DNA from 3 places in the Shewanella sp. NKUCC05_KAH genome. Region 2 is predicted to be linked to each of the others. Evidence: predicted binding sites of a transcription regulator. Region 2 holds the regulator's gene; each other region holds the start of a gene.
What was found. Region 2 encodes LexA, which represses DNA repair genes until DNA is damaged. Its sites were predicted from a motif close to TACTGTATNNNNATACAGTA; they were not measured.
Positions count from the first base shown of each region.

Region 1: a site for LexA is predicted at 4,037-4,056, ahead of dinB (DNA polymerase IV). Genes of this name have one in related genera too.
Region 3: a site for LexA is predicted at 3,103-3,122, ahead of recG (ATP-dependent DNA helicase RecG). Genes of this name have one in related genera too.

Region 1 covers NZ_JAHKQZ010000019.1:90,856-96,721, reverse strand. The annotation lists gene nqrF (NADH:ubiquinone reductase (Na(+)-transporting) subunit F) at 31-1,287, shown strand; gene KO533_RS17045 (FAD:protein FMN transferase) at 1,386-2,432, shown strand; gene nqrM ((Na+)-NQR maturation NqrM) at 2,448-2,672, shown strand; gene bfr (bacterioferritin) at 2,926-3,399, shown strand; gene bfr (bacterioferritin) at 3,409-3,876, shown strand; gene dinB (DNA polymerase IV) at 4,080-5,156, shown strand; gene KO533_RS17020 (LysR family transcriptional regulator) at 5,201-5,866, opposite strand, start outside.
Region 2 covers NZ_JAHKQZ010000032.1:2,029-7,894, forward strand. The annotation lists gene plsB (glycerol-3-phosphate 1-O-acyltransferase PlsB) at 1-1,793, opposite strand, end outside; gene lexA (transcriptional repressor LexA) at 1,954-2,574, shown strand; gene KO533_RS21375 (SulA-like leucine-rich domain-containing protein) at 2,571-3,083, shown strand; gene coxB (cytochrome c oxidase subunit II) at 3,486-5,021, shown strand; gene ctaD (cytochrome c oxidase subunit I) at 5,031-5,866, shown strand, end outside.
Region 3 covers NZ_JAHKQZ010000017.1:111,858-117,723, forward strand. The annotation lists gene KO533_RS15820 (DUF3014 domain-containing protein) at 1-808, opposite strand, end outside; gene recG (ATP-dependent DNA helicase RecG) at 1,011-3,086, opposite strand; gene KO533_RS15830 (response regulator transcription factor) at 3,278-3,874, opposite strand; gene KO533_RS15835 (sensor histidine kinase) at 3,874-4,953, opposite strand; gene KO533_RS15840 (tetratricopeptide repeat protein) at 5,073-5,777, opposite strand.

The DNA of each region.
Region 1 (5,866 bases), on a different contig from region 2:
TCTTGAATTGGACCTTCTAAGGATAAGTTAATGGATATTCTTGGTATTTTTAAATCTACTCCGCTCGAGGTTTACCTCGGTGTGAGTATGTTTACTGCTATCGTCCTCATCTTAGTATTAGTGATTTTATTCGCTAAGTCTAAGTTAGTGGCTAGTGGTGACATCACGATCGGCATTAATGACGATCCTGAAAAAGCGATTACAACCGGTGCGGGCGGTAAGTTGTTAGGCGTTTTGGCTAACAGCGGTATCTTCGTATCGAGTGCGTGTGGTGGCGGTGGCTCATGTGGCCAATGTCGCGTGGTGATTAAGTCTGGCGGCGGCGATATTCTACCAACGGAACTTGACCACATCAGCAAAGGTGATGCCCGTAAAGGTTGTCGTCTTTCTTGTCAGGTTAACGTTAAGAACGATATGGAAATCGAGCTTGACGAAGAAATCTTCGGTATCAAGAAATGGGAATGTGAAGTTATCTCTAACGATAACAAAGCCACTTTCATTAAAGAACTGAAGCTGCAAATTCCTGATGGCGAGTCTGTACCATTCCGTGCTGGCGGTTATATTCAAATCGAAGCACCAGCTCATCATATTAAATATGCAGATTTTGATGTACCTGCACAATACCGTGGCGACTGGGAACACTTCGGTTTCTTCAATCTTGAATCTAAGGTTGATGAAGAAACTATCCGTGCATACTCAATGGCTAACTACCCAGAAGAGTTCGGTATTATTATGCTGAACGTGCGTATTGCTACGCCTCCACCACGTAACTTGACACTGCCTTGCGGTAAGATGTCATCTTACATTTGGAGCTTAAAAGCGGGTGATAAAGTCACTATATCTGGTCCATTCGGTGAATTCTTCGCGAAAGATACCGATGCAGAAATGGTGTTTATCGGCGGTGGTGCGGGTATGGCGCCAATGCGTTCACATATCTTCGACCAGCTGAAGCGTCTTCAGTCTAAACGTAAGATGAGCTTCTGGTACGGTGCACGTTCTAAGCGTGAAATGTTCTACGTAGAAGATTTCGACGGCCTAGCGGCTGAGAATGATAACTTCGTATGGCATGTGGCACTTTCAGATCCTCAACCAGAGGACAACTGGGATGGTTACACAGGTTTTATTCATAACGTATTGTATGAAAACTATCTGAAAAACCATGATGCTCCAGAAGATTGTGAGTTCTACATGTGTGGACCTCCAATGATGAACGCTGCCGTCATTGGTATGTTGAAAAATCTTGGTGTCGAAGACGAAAACATCCTGTTGGATGACTTCGGCGGCTAATGTTCATTAGTCCTAGATAGAAAAGTTGCAGATGTTGAGGTTAACCTTTCATCTGCAACTTTTGCATTTAAGGGCCCAAATAAGAGTAGTAGGTCACTATGTTTCAGACCTTAAAGATCAATACCTCAGCACTAAAGCATTCATTTAACTGGCTAGTCCTCGTGGGACTGGCCTTTTTTGTGTCAGCCTGTTCAAAGCAAAACGAAGTCATTTCGTTGGCCGGCAGCACTATGGGCACGACTTATCACATTAAAGTCGTCCCGAATGAGCAGATGCCGACGGCGCAGTTACTTCAAGCGGAAATTGATTTAGCCCTTGAGCTAGTCAATGACCAGATGTCGACCTATCGGCCTAATTCAGAATTATCCCGTTTCAACCAATTGCCATTGGAGCAAAGCGTTGAAGTCTCACCGGATACCATAAAAGTGGTGCAAGAGGGAATACGTTTATATCAAGTGACTGATAAGGCACTTGATATTACCTTAGGTCCTTTAGTTAATCTGTGGGGTTTTGGACCTGATAAGCGTCCAACGAAAGTTCCGACACAGGCTGATATTGATGCGGCTAAAGCCAAAACAGGGATTAGTGAACTTTCCATTGAAGGCAATCGTCTAAGTAAGCACAACACCCATTTATATGTAGATTTATCATCAATCGCGAAGGGATTTGGGGTTGATAAAATCGCTTCTATTCTTGATAAATACCATGCGACTGGGTATTTAGTTGAAATTGGTGGCGAACTGAGTATCAAAGGTGCCAAAGGTGATGGAAGCTCTTGGCGTATTGCTATAGAGCAACCGACCAATGATGGCTCTGAAGCCGTACAGCAGGTTATTGCACCTGGTACTATGGCGATGGCGACCTCTGGTGATTATCGTAATTATTATGAAGAAGACGGCCAACGTTTTACGCATATAATCGATCCGCGTACTGGTTTGCCGATAAATCATAAGTTAGCATCCGTGACTGTATTGCATCAAAATTGTATGACGGCCGACGGTTTTGCGACGGCCATGATGGTTTTGGGCACAGAAGCATCATTGGAGCTTGCCAAGAAGGAACACTTGGCGATAATGCTAATCGAAAAGCAAGGCGACGGATTTAAGGTTTATTACAGCGACGCCTTCAAGCCTTTCCTTATTTAGTTTTTGGAGTAAACCATGACCTCTTTTATTGCGGCATTTGTGATCTTGTTAGTCTTCTTTTTGCTCATGTCGATTGGTTATCTCATCAAGCGCAAAGCCGTTGAAGGAAGTTGTGGCGGTTTAGGTGTTCTAGGGATTGAGAAAGCGTGTGATTGTGATGACCCTTGTGACAAACGTAAACGTCGTATGGCCGCTGAAGAAGCGCGTCGTGAGAAGTTAACGAAAGACCGCATTATCTAAATAGTCTTGATTCGATCATAGCCCCCAATTTAGGGGGCTATTTTTTTGCCTCGTATTTTCTTACATGGGTTAATCATTTGAGATTTATCCTTGGGATTAGAGTGGGATAGCAAGTTAATCTAAGCAGGAATGAGAATGCTTTTCATCATTAAGTGGGTGAAATATAAAGATAATTTGAGTTGGTCGATAAATTGTACTAGGCTAGAAGCTTGATTTAGATCAATCTTTTCACGCTTACCAAGGATAGTAACTTATGAAAGGTCATCCTAAAGTGGTTGGGCAACTGAATCGGGTGCTTACCTGTGAGTTGACCGCCATCAATCAATATTTCCTCCATGCCCGCATGTTTAAACATTGGGGCTTAGAGAAGTTAAACCACGTCGAATACAAAAAATCCATCCAAGATATGAAGCACGCCGATAAGCTCATCGAGCGAGTGCTGTTTTTGGAAGGTCTGCCTAATCTGCAACAACTCGAAAAACTTCGCATTGGTGAACATAGCCAAGAGATGCTCGACTGCGATCTGGCCATGGTGCAAGAGCAGCTTACATTGCTGCGTGATGCGATCAGCTTGTGTGAAGCCGAACAGGACTATGTGAGCCGCGATCTGCTGGAAGATATTCTCGAAGACGAAGAAGAGCACTTAGATTGGCTCGAGTCGCAGCAAGAGCTCATTACGCTAACCGGTATTCAAAATTATCTACAATCGCAAATTAGCGACCAATAGGAGCAAGATATGAAAGGCGATAAAGACGTCATCGATGCGTTAAATCGACTCCTAACGGGAGAACTCTCGGCAATGGATCAGTATTTTGTCCATGCCCATATGTACGAAGATTGGGGCCTGAATGAACTCTATGAGCGTATCGCCCATGAGTCAGATGATGAGAAAGCCCATGCAGCCAAATTAGTGCAGCGCATTTTATTCCTTGAAGGTACACCCAATGTTGCCGCCCGTGAGGCATTGAACATAGGTAAAGATGTAGAAGAGATGCTACGTAATGATCTCGCCTACGAATACAAGGTCGCGGACGATTTGCGCAAAGTGATTGCACTGTGTGAGCAGAAGCAAGATTACCAGACCCGCGAAATTCTCGAAGTATTACTCGACGATACAGAGTCTGACCATATGTATTGGCTCGAAAAACAACTTGGGCTTATCGACCGTGTTGGATTGCAAAACTACCTGCAAACTAAGATGTGAGCCTTAGATTGTTAGGTTGAGTAAATACCTAGGCCACTGAGTGTAATGGCCTAGGAAACTCAGTTATTAAGCATGTCTGTTGTTCCTCACACTTGTCTTGTTCTCTTTTTCAGCGCTAGGCCACATCTTATTGGCCCCAAATCTATCAGGAATACTTGATTACTGTTTTTATATACAGTATTTTGGCGTTGGAGGAATTCAACGTGCGAAAAATTATTCATATCGATATGGACTGCTATTTTGCTGCAGTGGAAATGCGCGACTTTCCAGAGTACCGTGGCAAGCCTTTAGCCGTGGGTGGCAGTAGCGACCGTCGCGGTGTTATCAGTACTTGCAGTTACGAGGCACGTAAATTCGGTGTACGTTCAGCAATGGCAACGGCTTATGCCTTTAAGTTGTGCCCTGAGCTGATTTTAGTACCAGGCCGGATGCAGGTTTACAAAGAAGTGTCGCTACAAATTCGTGAAATATTTTCTCGCTATACCCAATTAATTGAGCCGCTTTCCTTAGATGAAGCTTATTTGGATGTGAGTGAGTGCCAGCAATATAAGGGCTCAGCGACCTTGATTGCCCAAGCGATTCGTCGCGATATCTTAGCCGAAACGGGTTTAACCGCATCGGCGGGTATCGCCCCAGTAAAATTTTTAGCTAAGGTCGCCTCGGATCTGAACAAGCCAAACGGCCAATATGTCATTACGCCAGAGACGCTTTCTGAGTTTGTTAAGACCTTATCGCTGCGTAAAATTCCCGGTGTTGGTAAAGTCACCGCAGAAAAGCTCTCTTCGCTCGGGCTCAATACCTGTGGTGATGTGCAAGCTTATTCTAAACCTGAGCTCTTAGCGCGATTCGGTAAGTTTGGTGGTGTGTTGATTGAGCGTTCCCAAGGCATAGATGAACGGGGGATTTCTGCCGACAGAGAGCGCAAATCAGTGGGGGTTGAAACCACATTAGCAAAGGATATTTATAGCTTAGAGCAGTGCCAGCAGGTGATGCCGAGTTTGATTCAAGAACTGTCGTTGCGTTTAAGTCGCAGTGCTAAGGAACGCAAAATACATAAACAGGTGGTCAAACTTAAGTTTAACGATTTCAAGCAGACTACAATTGAGCACCGGAGCGATGAAGTCTCGATTGTAATGTTCTATGAGCTACTCGCACAGGCTATGGAAAGGCAAGAAGGCCGTGGCATTCGTCTATTGGGTATTTCGGTCGGCCTTACCGATTCTACTCTTGTCGTCGCCACAAGCTTAAACGGCCAGACTCAGCTGGATTTAGCACTCTAGCCGTTTATTGAGTCGATAAGCCGCAGACTCATGCCTGCATTGGCTCAATAAGCCTCGGGTGGATTCGCCAACATAAAATCAATTAACAGTCTGACTCGTAAGGGCAGGTTGTCTCGATCGCGATACATCAAGTAGGCGGTACGCGGAATACCTTGCCACTCGGGCAGTATTTGAATGAGTTTCCCACTTCGTATCTGTTCACTCGCCATGCTGATGGGTATGAGTCCAATCCCAAGCCCCGCCACCACGGCCTGACAGGCAATCGCCATATCATCGACGGCTAATTTGATATTCCCCCTTGGTTCAAACTCGACATTTTGCCCTGTGCTATTGTGCTGTAAACGCCACGTTTTTGTGGGCTTGGCGATGATAACCGGATGCTGATCCAGCTCTTCAATGGATTGCAGCGCATGCCACTGCGTTGCCGATGTGCTGGTGCAAAGTACAAAGCTAATCGTGGTAAGTGGCCTTGCAATCCAATCGGGATCTTTAGGTTCGCCCACTCGAAAGGCGATATCGATGGCGTTTTCACTGACATCGATATTCATGTTCGACAGGCTTAAATCGATGTCGATATTGGGATAATGCCGTTGAAAGGCGTTGAGTGATTCACCTAGCCAGCGATAGGTTGTATTGATGGGCGCCGAGATCCGCAATTTGCCAACCGCTTGATGTTTATCCGCATGCAACTCACCAGATACCTGGTTTAA
Region 2 (5,866 bases):
ATTTCCCCTAAAGGATCGGCACTAACAACAAACTTGTTCAGCTCTAAACCTTGCTGCACTAAATGCTTACCATCACCTTCGGCAACAGATGTATAAGAAGTGTAAGGCACTTTTTTGAGTAGGGTCAGATACAAATCAAGCTGACGCTCCAGCAGACTACGTTCTAAGGCGTTTTGATCTGTCGCCAGTAAAACTAAGCTGGTCAAAGTCACCGAACTCGCCGCTGCGGCATCATTGATACGCGTCATCACCCGATTAGCCAGCACGTTTACCGCTGGCGTTAACCAACTTGGTTTCTGCTCGGGATCATCGGCCAACTCAGCACGCCAGTTTGGCGCACGCTCATTTAAGAAATTTTGCAGGGTAATAGGCTCGCCAAAATTCACATAACCTTGGCCAAAATTACCTAATTTGCGAATGGCACCGAACACCTGCCACACAGATTCTTTTTTCTTTTTCTTACCGCTTAACTCTTTATGGTAAGTCGCCACTTCCATCACATGGTCATAGCCTAAATACACAGGCACAAGTGTGACAGGACGTTCAATACCGCGCAGTACGCTGTTCATCGTCATGGCGATCATGCCAGTTTTCGGCGCCAACAGACGGCCAGTACGTGAACGGCCGCCTTCGGAGAAGTATTCCACCGAATAACCTTTAGCAAACAGCTGGTCTAAATACTCACGAAATACTGCGGTGTATAGCTTGTTGCCATTAAAACTACGGCGGATAAAGAAGGCACCACCGCGACGGAACATAGGTCCCGCGGGCCAGAAATTGAGGTTAATGCCGGCAGCAATGTGCGGCGGAACCATGCCTTGATAATACAAAATATACGATAACAGCAGGTAATCCATGTGGCTGCGATGGCAAGGCACATAAACAATCTCGTGGCCATCGTGGTGTAACTGCCGAACTTGCTCGGCGCCTTTAATGTTGATCCCGCTGTAAAGCTTGTTCCACAGCCAAGTTAAAAAACGCTCGGCAATACGCACTAAACTGTCTGAGTAATCGGCAGCGATTTCATCGAGATACTCAATAGCCGTCTCGCGCGCTTGGGTCTCAGAAATCTTTTTACTAGCGGCCTCTTCTTGAATCGCTTTGCGCAGCGACTCAGATTTGAGTAACGAATGAAACAGTGCTTGGCGGTTTGGCAGCACAGGCCCTGTCATTACCTTACGTTGACGACGGAAATGCACGCGTGCAACCCGTGCTAACTTATGGGCAATCCCCATGTCGGTGCCATGTTCGTCAGCCATGTAACGCAGGGATACGGCATTCGAAAACTGCACGAAGTTATGTCGACCTAAGAACAAAATCATCAAGCACTTGCGCAGCCAAGTCGGGTTTTCCCGCTCAAATACGGCCGCCTTCATAGTGTCGTCTTCTTTCCCTGGCGTTCGACCCCAATACAAGCTCACGGGCACAAGTTGAATATCCAATTCAGGACGTTCCTTATGCACGGCTAACAAACGCATAAAGCATTCGAGGAAAGGCTCATTACCAGCACGTTCGCCAAACAGTGGCTTACGTCCTTGAAGACAGACAACCCGAGGCGCAGTCACACCATTAGCCACTAGAGGCTCATAAGGGCTTGGTAAGCCTAACTTAGCCGTTATTTCGCTCAAAGCAGCGATGTCACTGAGGGATTCTGTTTTCATCACATAAACAAGGGGTCTGGAAGCATCCAGATTCAGATCGGCAAAGGGATCCTGAGGCACCACAATAGTGTGCACTAAGTGTTTTTGGATCCAACGTAATGATTTCAACCAAAGAGAGTCGTGTTTAGGCATTATTCTTATGCAATTAAGTGCGTTTACTAGCCCGATAGAATACCAGACTATGGGTAATATTCGCTAATTCTCTCCAACATAGCTAAAAAGTGGTTAATACTTGCGCTGCAAACAATACTGTATATACTAACAGTAACTGTATAGAAAAACAGGAAACACCATGAGACCTTTGACGCCACGCCAAGCTGAAATTTTAGAGCTAATTAAACGAAATATTGCCGATACTGGCATGCCACCCACTCGGGCAGAAATCGCAACCCGTTTAGGTTTTAAGAGCGCCAATGCGGCTGAAGAACACCTTAAAGCGTTGGCGAAAAAGGGCTGCATTGAGATCATGCCTGGCACATCTCGGGGCATTCGTCTGCCTGCGGAAATCGAAGATTTGACTGAAACAGGTTTACCGCTCATCGGCCAAGTGGCCGCGGGTGAACCTATCCTCGCCCAAGAACATGTTGAACAGTACTACCAAGTCGACCCAAGCATGTTCCATCCCGCCGCCGATTTTTTACTGCGAGTAAAGGGCGACAGCATGAAAAATATCGGCATTCTCGAAGGTGATTTGCTGGCAGTTCATAAAGTAGAACAAGCTAGGAATGGTCAAGTGGTTGTCGCTAGAGTCGATGACGATGTCACTGTTAAACGTTTCGAAAAAAAAGGTAATGTAGTCTATCTACATGCCGAAAATGAAGATTACTCCCCGATTAAAGTGGATTTAGGCTTCCAAAGTTTAACAATTGAAGGACTCGCCGTCGGTGTGATCCGTAATGGAGATTGGCTATGAATAAACTACTTGGCAATGCCCCCCGCCATCCGGGCCTGTGGCTCGATGAAGTCCGTGATGCCGACTATGACTGGCACCATGCGCCCATCGCCTGCATGCCAACCAAGACTCAAGGTCGCCAAGAATTAATTCATCTGAGTGCACAACTCGCTCAGTTAAGCCAACAGGGCCGTTGGTTAGTGCTCATCAACCCTCCAAGTATTGGCTACAAGCAAATGCTCGCCAGCGCAGGTGTGCGTATGGATAGAGTTTTGCTGGTACATGCTAAAGATGAAGTTGAAACCCTGTGGGCGATGGAAAAAGCCCTGACAAGTGGTACGTCCAGTGCAGTCATTACTTGGACTCAATCATTGGATGCACGGGATAATCGACGCCTACAAATCGTGGCTAAAAGTGCCCGAGCTATGGGCATAGTGCTTGAAGACGTAAACAGTCACTTACATGCAGACGTACGTATTGAGCAAGGCAATCTCTTCGGTCAGCAATCTTTTTTTAGCGCTGTACACTAAATATTCATTTAATTTTTTACCTTGAAAGCCGCCTCACCTATGAATGTGAGGCTTTTTTTGGCAATTTTTCAGATAATTAGATAAATAAGTGATCTTGATCAATATTTAAACAGCAAGTATGGTTGGTTAAGCTGGTGATGATATATCACCTTCCGTGGTCAATGAATCGAGTATTTATCGAACTCGAAGCGCCACTAAAAATAGAGAACAGATTTATTTCAGCAGTATGTGCCAGCGTGGCTAATTACCAGCAGTAACAATACTTGATTAAAAGTAACAGCCGCCAACGCACGTTGAAGTCAAAAAAGCTTTTTTGGGAACTGAAGAGTTTGCATAGAGTTGAGACTTACTGTGTTGCTCTTCTTTGTAGTTGCTATTCGCAATTGGCAGAGGAGAAGTCTTGTGAAGCAATTGTTGTATTGTTTACTCGTGGTGCTTTTCGCACCACCGTTGACCGCCGCGGACATGCGGTTCAACATGACCCCTGGCGTGACCGAGATCAGTGGCAAGGTTTATCACTTGCACATGACCATCTTGTATATCTGCTGCGCAATAGGCCTAGTGGTCTTTGGCGTCATGATTTACGCCATGATCAACCACAGAAAATCCAAAGGCGCTGTCGCGTCCCACTTTCACGAAAGCACTAAAGTTGAAATCGCTTGGACGATTCTGCCATTTATCATTTTGATCTTAATGGCGATTCCAGCGACAAAAACTTTAATCGCAATGGAAGATCCCAGCAACGCCGATCTCACCGTAAAAGTCACGGGTTCCCAATGGAAATGGCATTACAGCTATTTCGATCAAGATATTGATTTTTATAGCATACTGACAACACCCAGAGCACAAATCGAAGGCACCGAAACCAAGGGTGAAAACTATCTATTGGAAGTCGATAAACCGCTCGTTCTACCAATAAACCGCAAAATCCGCTTTCTGATGACTTCAGAGGATGTCATCCATTCTTGGTGGGTACCCGCCTTTGCCATTAAGAAAGATGCCAACCCTGGATTTATCAATGAGGCTTGGACTCGCATCGACAAACCCGGCATTTACCGCGGTCAATGCGCCGAACTCTGCGGAAAAGACCATGGTTTTATGCCTATCGTAGTACAAGCGTTGCCCGAAGCCGAGTTTGAGGCTTGGGTCACAGAGCAAAAACAAGCCGCAGGTGCTGCGGCTGAAGCCGCTCAAGCCGCTTTATCACAAACCCTAAGTAAAGAAGAGTTGATGACTCTAGGCGAACAAGTTTACCTCGGGCACTGCGCAGCCTGCCACCAGCCCAATGGCGAAGGGTTGCAAGGCGTATTTCCGCACCTTAAAGGTAGCCCGATTGCAACGGGATCACTCAGCGGCCACCTTGAAATCGTGCTCAATGGTAAAACGGGTACTGCCATGCAAGCGTTTAGTAAGCAATTGACCGCACAAGAAATCGCGGCAGTGACTACCTACGAGCGGAATGCTTGGGGCAATAATACTGGCGATGCAGTGCAAGCCAAAGACGTCAACGAGTACATGAACGGCAATTCTGCACAAACATCCGCCACGGTACCAAGCAGTACAACCCCGACACCCGCGCCTGCAACAGACGTCTCAGCTGCAGTCGATCCCGCAAGCCTCCCCACACTCAGCCATGACGCCCTCATGGCCGAAGGTGAAACTGTCTACGCGACCTTCTGTGCTGCCTGCCATCAAGTGACAGGTGCAGGAGTACCACCCGCCTTCCCCGCGCTAGTGGGTAGTGCTATCGCCATTGGACCAGTCGCCAATCACATTGATATTGTGATGCACGGTAAAACAGGCACGGCTATGCAGGCATTTGGCAAACAGCTTAGCCCACAGCAACTTGCAGCAGTCATTACCTATGAACGCAATGCTTGGGGCAACAATACCGGCGATACAGTGCAACCTGCTGATATCGCAAGTCATGGACAGTAGGGGATAATGATGAGCACTACGACTCAAGATCAAACCGCAGCCCATGATGACCATCATCATGGTGCGCCAAAGGGCATCATGCGCTGGCTGCTAACCACCAACCATAAAGACATAGGTACTTTGTATTTATGGTTCAGCTTCATTATGTTCTTAACCGGTGGCGCTATGGCCATGGTGATCCGCGCTGAACTCTTTCAACCTGGATTACAATTGGTCGAGCCCAACTTTTTCAACCAAATGACAACTGTTCATGGGCTGATCATGGTATTCGGTGCGGTAATGCCAGCCTTTACAGGGCTAGCTAACTGGCTGATCCCTATGATGATAGGGGCGCCCGATATGGCGCTGCCACGGATGAATAACTGGAGTTTTTGGATACTCCCCTTCGCCTTCACTATCCTTCTCAGTTCGCTATTTATGGAAGGTGGCGGACCTAACTTTGGTTGGACCTTCTACGCACCACTATCAACAACTTATAGTCCAGATAGCACGGCGCTCTTTGTATTTTCTATTCACATCATGGGGATAAGTTCGATCATGGGCGCAATCAACGTGATTGTGACCATAGTGAATTTACGCGCGCCAGGCATGACATGGATGAAGTTACCATTGTTTGTCTGGACTTGGCTTATCACGGCATTCCTACTGATCGCGGTTATGCCCGTACTCGCGGGCGCAGTGACTATGGTGCTGACAGATAAGTTTTTCGGCACGAGTTTCTTCGATGCGGCTGGCGGCGGCGATCCTGTGATGTTCCAGCATATTTTCTGGTTCTTCGGCCACCCTGAAGTCTACATCATGATCTTGCCGTCCTTTGGCATCATCTCTGCCATAGTCCCAGCCTT
Region 3 (5,866 bases), on a different contig from region 2:
CACTGGGTAGTGCCTCTAAGTTAGGGTCAACGAATTGATAGTTAACGCTAATTGAATTCAGCTCAATCGGATCTTCAATAATAGGTGCTGCGAGTAACATTTTAATCGCTTGCAGCATTCTGTCGTTAAATTTGGCGTTGCTGTAGCCGAGTTCGGTAAATGCTTCCTCTAGGAGCGGCGTCAGTTGCTTGTAAGTTGTGATTAAGCTCTGTTCGTCCATTTTGGCAATCGAGTCAACATAGGCATCGTATCTGTGGAAACCCTCAGGATTTAAATACACTTTGTTGGTGATTTCTGAGACTGAGAACAGCTTCTCTGGTCCTTTAAGTGGGCTAACTTTACGGGTTAATTCACCCTGAGCTAGGTTATCCACGAATACCACAAATTGGCGGACGAGATCTTGCTGCACTAACGAAGAACTCAGCACATTGTTATTGATCATGGCGAGGGCTTTTTGTTGCACAAATGCATCACTTTCAGCCAGCACAGGCACAGGTTCTACGACAACTTCAGGCTCTGCCACTGCAGTGGTTTCAGTGCTATTGGTGTTCGTTTCTGTAACGGCAGGCGTCGTCTCTGTGGTTTCAGGCTCTGGCGCACTTTCGAGCGTCATAGGTTCAGATGGCGGTGTTTCAGGCAATACAATAGGGGCGTTAGGAATGAGTTTAGGTGAGTCAGAATCACCGCTGTAGTAATAATATCCTCCGGCAGAAAGTAGCACGACGAGCACTATCGCAAAAAGCGCAAAGCGATTGCTGCTAGAAGAAGTCTCTTGAGGTGTTATTCTATCATCTTGATTAACTTGCATTTTACATCCTTCGCTTGAGTGTCAAGGTAACTTGGTGAATACATGCAGCTAACATTAAAGTGCAAGAGCGGGCTATTTGAAGGCCGCAGGTTCATTTTGCAAGTTTCCATGCGCTTGTCTATAGCGCTTAGCTGAACATAAACAATTTATTTCGAGTAAAGGCAGATGTTACGCCTCGTCCTTTACCCTTTATATTTACGGCTTAAGCCTGCACATAGTGCTGCCTGTGCCCGAGCCAACGTAAAATAATTGCATCGACCTTTTCGGGGGCTTGCGCCATTACATGGCTCGCTAATTTCTGAATGTGTGGGATCAAAGCTTGATCGCGCACCAGATCGGCAATTTTGAGCTCAGCCAGTCCCGTCTGCTTAGTGCCAAGCACTTCACCTGGGCCACGAATTTCTAAATCTTTCTGCGCTATGATGAAACCATCATTGCTTTGTCTGAGTACACTCAGTCTTTGGGTGGCTGTATGGCTCAACGGCGCCTTGTAGAGTAACACACAATGGCTTGCGATGGCGCCTCGACCGACTCGTCCGCGCAGTTGATGCAGCTGTGCTAGACCTAAACGTTCAGGGTTTTCAATGATCATCAGGCTGGCATTAGGTACGTCGACGCCCACTTCAATCACGGTTGTCGCTACCAGTAGATGAATAATGCCTGCCTTAAAGTCGGCCATGATTTGCTGTTTCTCGGCGCTCTTCAATCTGCCATGCACTAGGCCAATATTGAGCTCGGGCAGGGCGAGGCGCAGTTCTTCGGCTGTGTCTTCGGCGGCTTGGCATTCGAGCACTTCGGATTCTTCAATCAGAGTACACACCCAATAGGCCTGACGTTGGTCGCTGATGACGGCGTTACGCACCCGTTCAAGCACTTCGTTACGGCGTAAATCAGCAATCGCCACAGTGGTCACTGGAGTTCGCCCCGGCGGCAGTTCATCGATAATGGACGTGTCGAGATCTGCATAGGCCGTCATCGCCAGCGTGCGGGGAATAGGTGTGGCTGTCATGATCAATTGATGCGGGTGGAAACCTTGGTTCACGCCCTTTTCCCGCAGGCCTAAGCGTTGGTGTACGCCGAATCTGTGTTGCTCATCGATAATAATTAACGCGAGTTTGCTAAAGACCACATGCTGCTGGAAGATGGCATGGGTGCCAATCACCATTTGGGCTGCGCCGGATTCAATATCCGCAAGGGATTGGGTTCTGGCCTTGCCTTTAAGTTTTCCCGCCAGCCAACCGACTTTAAGTCCGAGTGGCTCAAACCAAGCGGCAAAGTTAGTTGCATGTTGCTCGGCCAATAACTCGGTCGGTGCCATCATGGCAACTTGATACCCGTTTTCAATCGCTTGTAATGCCGCCATCGCCGCGACTAAGGTTTTACCTGAGCCCACATCCCCTTGCACTAAGCGCATCATAGGGTGCGGTTTTTCTAAATCTTTGCCTATATCAGCCACGACTCTTTGCTGGGCGCCAGTCGGCTTAAAGGGCAAAGCCGCGAGGAAGGGATTGAGCAACTGCCCCGTGGCCTGCATGGTGACAGCGGCATCTAAATTACTGCGCTGCCTTAGGCGTAACATGCTGAGATTGTGGGCGAGTAATTCTTCCTGCACGAGTCGTTGCTGGGCTGGGTGTTGGCCTAGCTCTAAATCGAACTGAGAGATCCCCGCAGGAGGACGATGTAGCGTCTGCAGCGCTTGTTTAAGGCTGATGTTGTTAGGTTGCAATTGTGGTGGCAGCAGCTCAGTTAAGCCACCCTCTTCCAGCAATACCAAGGCTTGCTCCGTCAGCTTTAGCCAACTCGCCTGTTTTAAGCCCTCAGTCGTGGGATAAATCGGCGTTAGGGTATCACTCAGGTGAACATCTTCACCGGGATACACCACTTTATATTCTGGATGCACTATCTCAGCTTGATGACTACCACGGCGCACTTCACCGTAGGCGCGGATGATCAAACCATTTTGCATGGCATTACGCTGAGCAACGGAAAAGTTAAAGAAGCGCAGGCTTAAGCTGCCCGTATCGTCGCGCACATTGCAGACCAGCATGCGCTTGCGGCCTTGGATGATTTGTGTCGATTGGATTTCAGCTTCTATAGTGCCATAACCGCCTAGGCTGAGGGCGGCAATGGGATAGATTTGGGTTCTATCTTCGTAGCGCAGGGGTAAGTGAAACAGCAGATCTTGTACTGTTGTGATGCCGAGCTTTGCGAGTTTCTCCGCGACCTTTTTGGCGACGCCTTTGAGGTCGGTGATCGGAACAAGATCCAATTGCTGCAAGTCGTTAGCACTCAATCACTGTGAATTTATACATATATTAACAGAGAATAAGCTTAAGGCAATCTCAAGGGGAATTAGGGTGTTATCAAATTTTGTTTGGAAGCATAGCTAATATCTTTCTGCGACCTTAAGGCTGCAAAATTGTTGATAAGATATCGTTAGGCTGAAAGCGTGGTTAACTGTGAGTGTTATTACAACCAGCCTTTTTGTTTGGCGATGCGCGCTGCATCGATTCGATTGCTGGCATTGAGTTTGGCTATGGCTTCTGAGAGGTAGTTGCGAACAGTCCCTTCGGCGATAAAAAGAGTTTCGGCGATGTCGGAGGTGGATTTGCCTTCGCTAGCGAGGCGAAGAGCGCGGCGTTCTTTGTCGTTGAGTGGGTCGACATCGCCAATCGCCATCATCGCAAGTTCAGGATCGATCACTCGTTTTCCCGCCATCACTTGTTGAATCGCGTTGACTAAGGTTTCCGAGGGCGCATCTTTAAGCAGAAAGCCGCCCACACCCGCTTCGATGGCACGTTTAATATAGCCCGCACGGCCGAAGGTGGTAATGACCACTATCTTGGTTTGGCTATGTTGCTCCTTTAACCATGTGGCCAGCTCTAAGCCTGTGCGGCCGGGCATTTCGATATCCGTTAGCAAGAGATCAAAGCTTTGCTGTTTGAGTAAGCTTAGAGCTTCGTCGCCGTCACTCGCTTGGGTGATACTAAAACCCCCTGCAAGCGTAAGGAGTGCGGCGAGTGCTCCTCGCACCATAGCTTGATCTTCCGCCAATAAAATCTTCATTAATGTGTTGCTCCCTGCAAAGGTAAACTGACGGTAAAGGTATATCCCTGTTCGAGATTATAGCTCAAGCTGCCACCTAAACTGTCGAGACGCTCGCGTATACCTGTGAGGCCATTACCCTCTATAAAAGGTTTGGCCGCGGCATTGTCTTTGACTTCGAGCAGCAGGCGGTCTGATTGCTTAGAAAAGTGGATAGAGCATTCACTTGCACCGCTATGGCGGAGAATATTATTAATAAGTTCGGTGAGGATCAAACTCAGTTGGCTTTCTGTGCTTGCACCTAGCTTGGGTAGCTCACCACTGAGCTCGACACTTAAGCCTTTATCCCTTAAGGATTTACAAAGCTGCGTCACGCAACTCTCTAGGCCCTTGTGTTTGTAGTCTGACACTGTGTGGCGGATCTGGCTTAAACTTTCCCTCGCAATTTGTCCTAGCTCAATCAATTGGGTTGATGCGAGTTCATATTCTTGTTTTGCGATAAGCTTTTCGGCTAGCTCAGCCTTAAGGGCGATGGAAGAAAGGCTATGCCCCATAATGTCGTGTAGATCCCGCGCGATACGTTCACGCTCAAGCATAGTGGCCAAGGTGGTAATTTCTTGGGCACTTTGCTGTTCTTTCAATTTATGCCGATAACGTCTGCGTTCGGCGACACCAAACATGCCCACGCCGAGCACTAATCCCGAGCCGTAAAGCGGAAAGTAGTAACTGTTAAAGTGGTAAATCTCATTGAGGGCAAACAACAGGCCGATGAGTGCTGTAATAGCCAACAGACAGGTCCGGAGAGGATAAAAAAAGCCAATGAAGAAAGCGGCAAAGGTAAATAGCGAGATAGAGCCTGGGTTGATTGGTGTGATCGCTATTGCTATGGCCACCATAATGAGAATGGGCAGATAGGCGCTACGGCTATTGCACTTATAAGTCCAAAAATAACTGGCAATAAAAGGGATTAACACAGCAAAACTGAGGGCGATTTTCCAACTTGGATAGGGATTTATGGCAAGTGGGATCAGATAAAACACTAAGTTTATCAAATACACCCAAGCAAGTTTTCGTTCGAGCTGAAGGGGAGTGCTTATCATGATGCCTCTGTGTCACTGAGTTGGTTGTTGAATGCCCACCGATGGCATCTTGTTTTAATTTATTCTTTTTAGGGATTGGCGCTATCGTCAGCGCCATAGATCCCCGTTAACAACTTTGTCTATTTTGTACTTAATTGCTGATTTTTTTGAAGCAAAAATTTTGCCCAACCGTAATCTGCTTGTACTTTGATCGCTTGTTGCCAATCTTCAATCGCGCCTTGGCTATCGCCTAATTCCTGTTTAGCGAGCCCGCGCCACGTGTAGGCTTCGGCTTCACCCCAGCAAATGTTGTCGCAAGGCTGGGCGAATCTTTCTATGGCTGTAGTGGCTAAGGTCTTAGCATTTTGCATGCTGCCGCCAAATATGGCTGGCGTGTTATAGGCGGCGATGGCTTTAACAAGCGCTACCCGTGGATTTTGTGGTTCTAATTGTTCGGCACCGGCAATCGCCTTGGCGGATTTCATGCCGAGCGTTGCACCTTTGCTATTGTCTAAGGCGATTTGCATGCCATAAACCGACGATAATAGCGCGAGGGATTCTGCATTCGCTTGGCTGGTTTCGAGTGCTTCTAATGTGGTTTGCGCTGCACTCAGTGCGCTGCTAGCGAGTGTTTTCTGCCCCATTACATTGGCACTGATGGCTAAGCGATAGTTCGCATAGGCTTTATCATAATCTTGAGTGCTGCCGCTCAGTTGTTGTAATTGCGTTAGATTCATCGCATTCGAGGCCGCGTCTACGTTGGTGATGCTAGTGTTTGATGGCGTTGCTGCAAACGAGTGAGTACTGATAAGCACAAAGCTGGAGGCGAGGAGTAATGTTTTCATGGTATTTCCTTATTGAGTGAGTTTCCCAATGTTTGGGTACGGGCTCATTATCAGAAATTCGATAGAAGAAGTGCAGACACAAAGGTCAT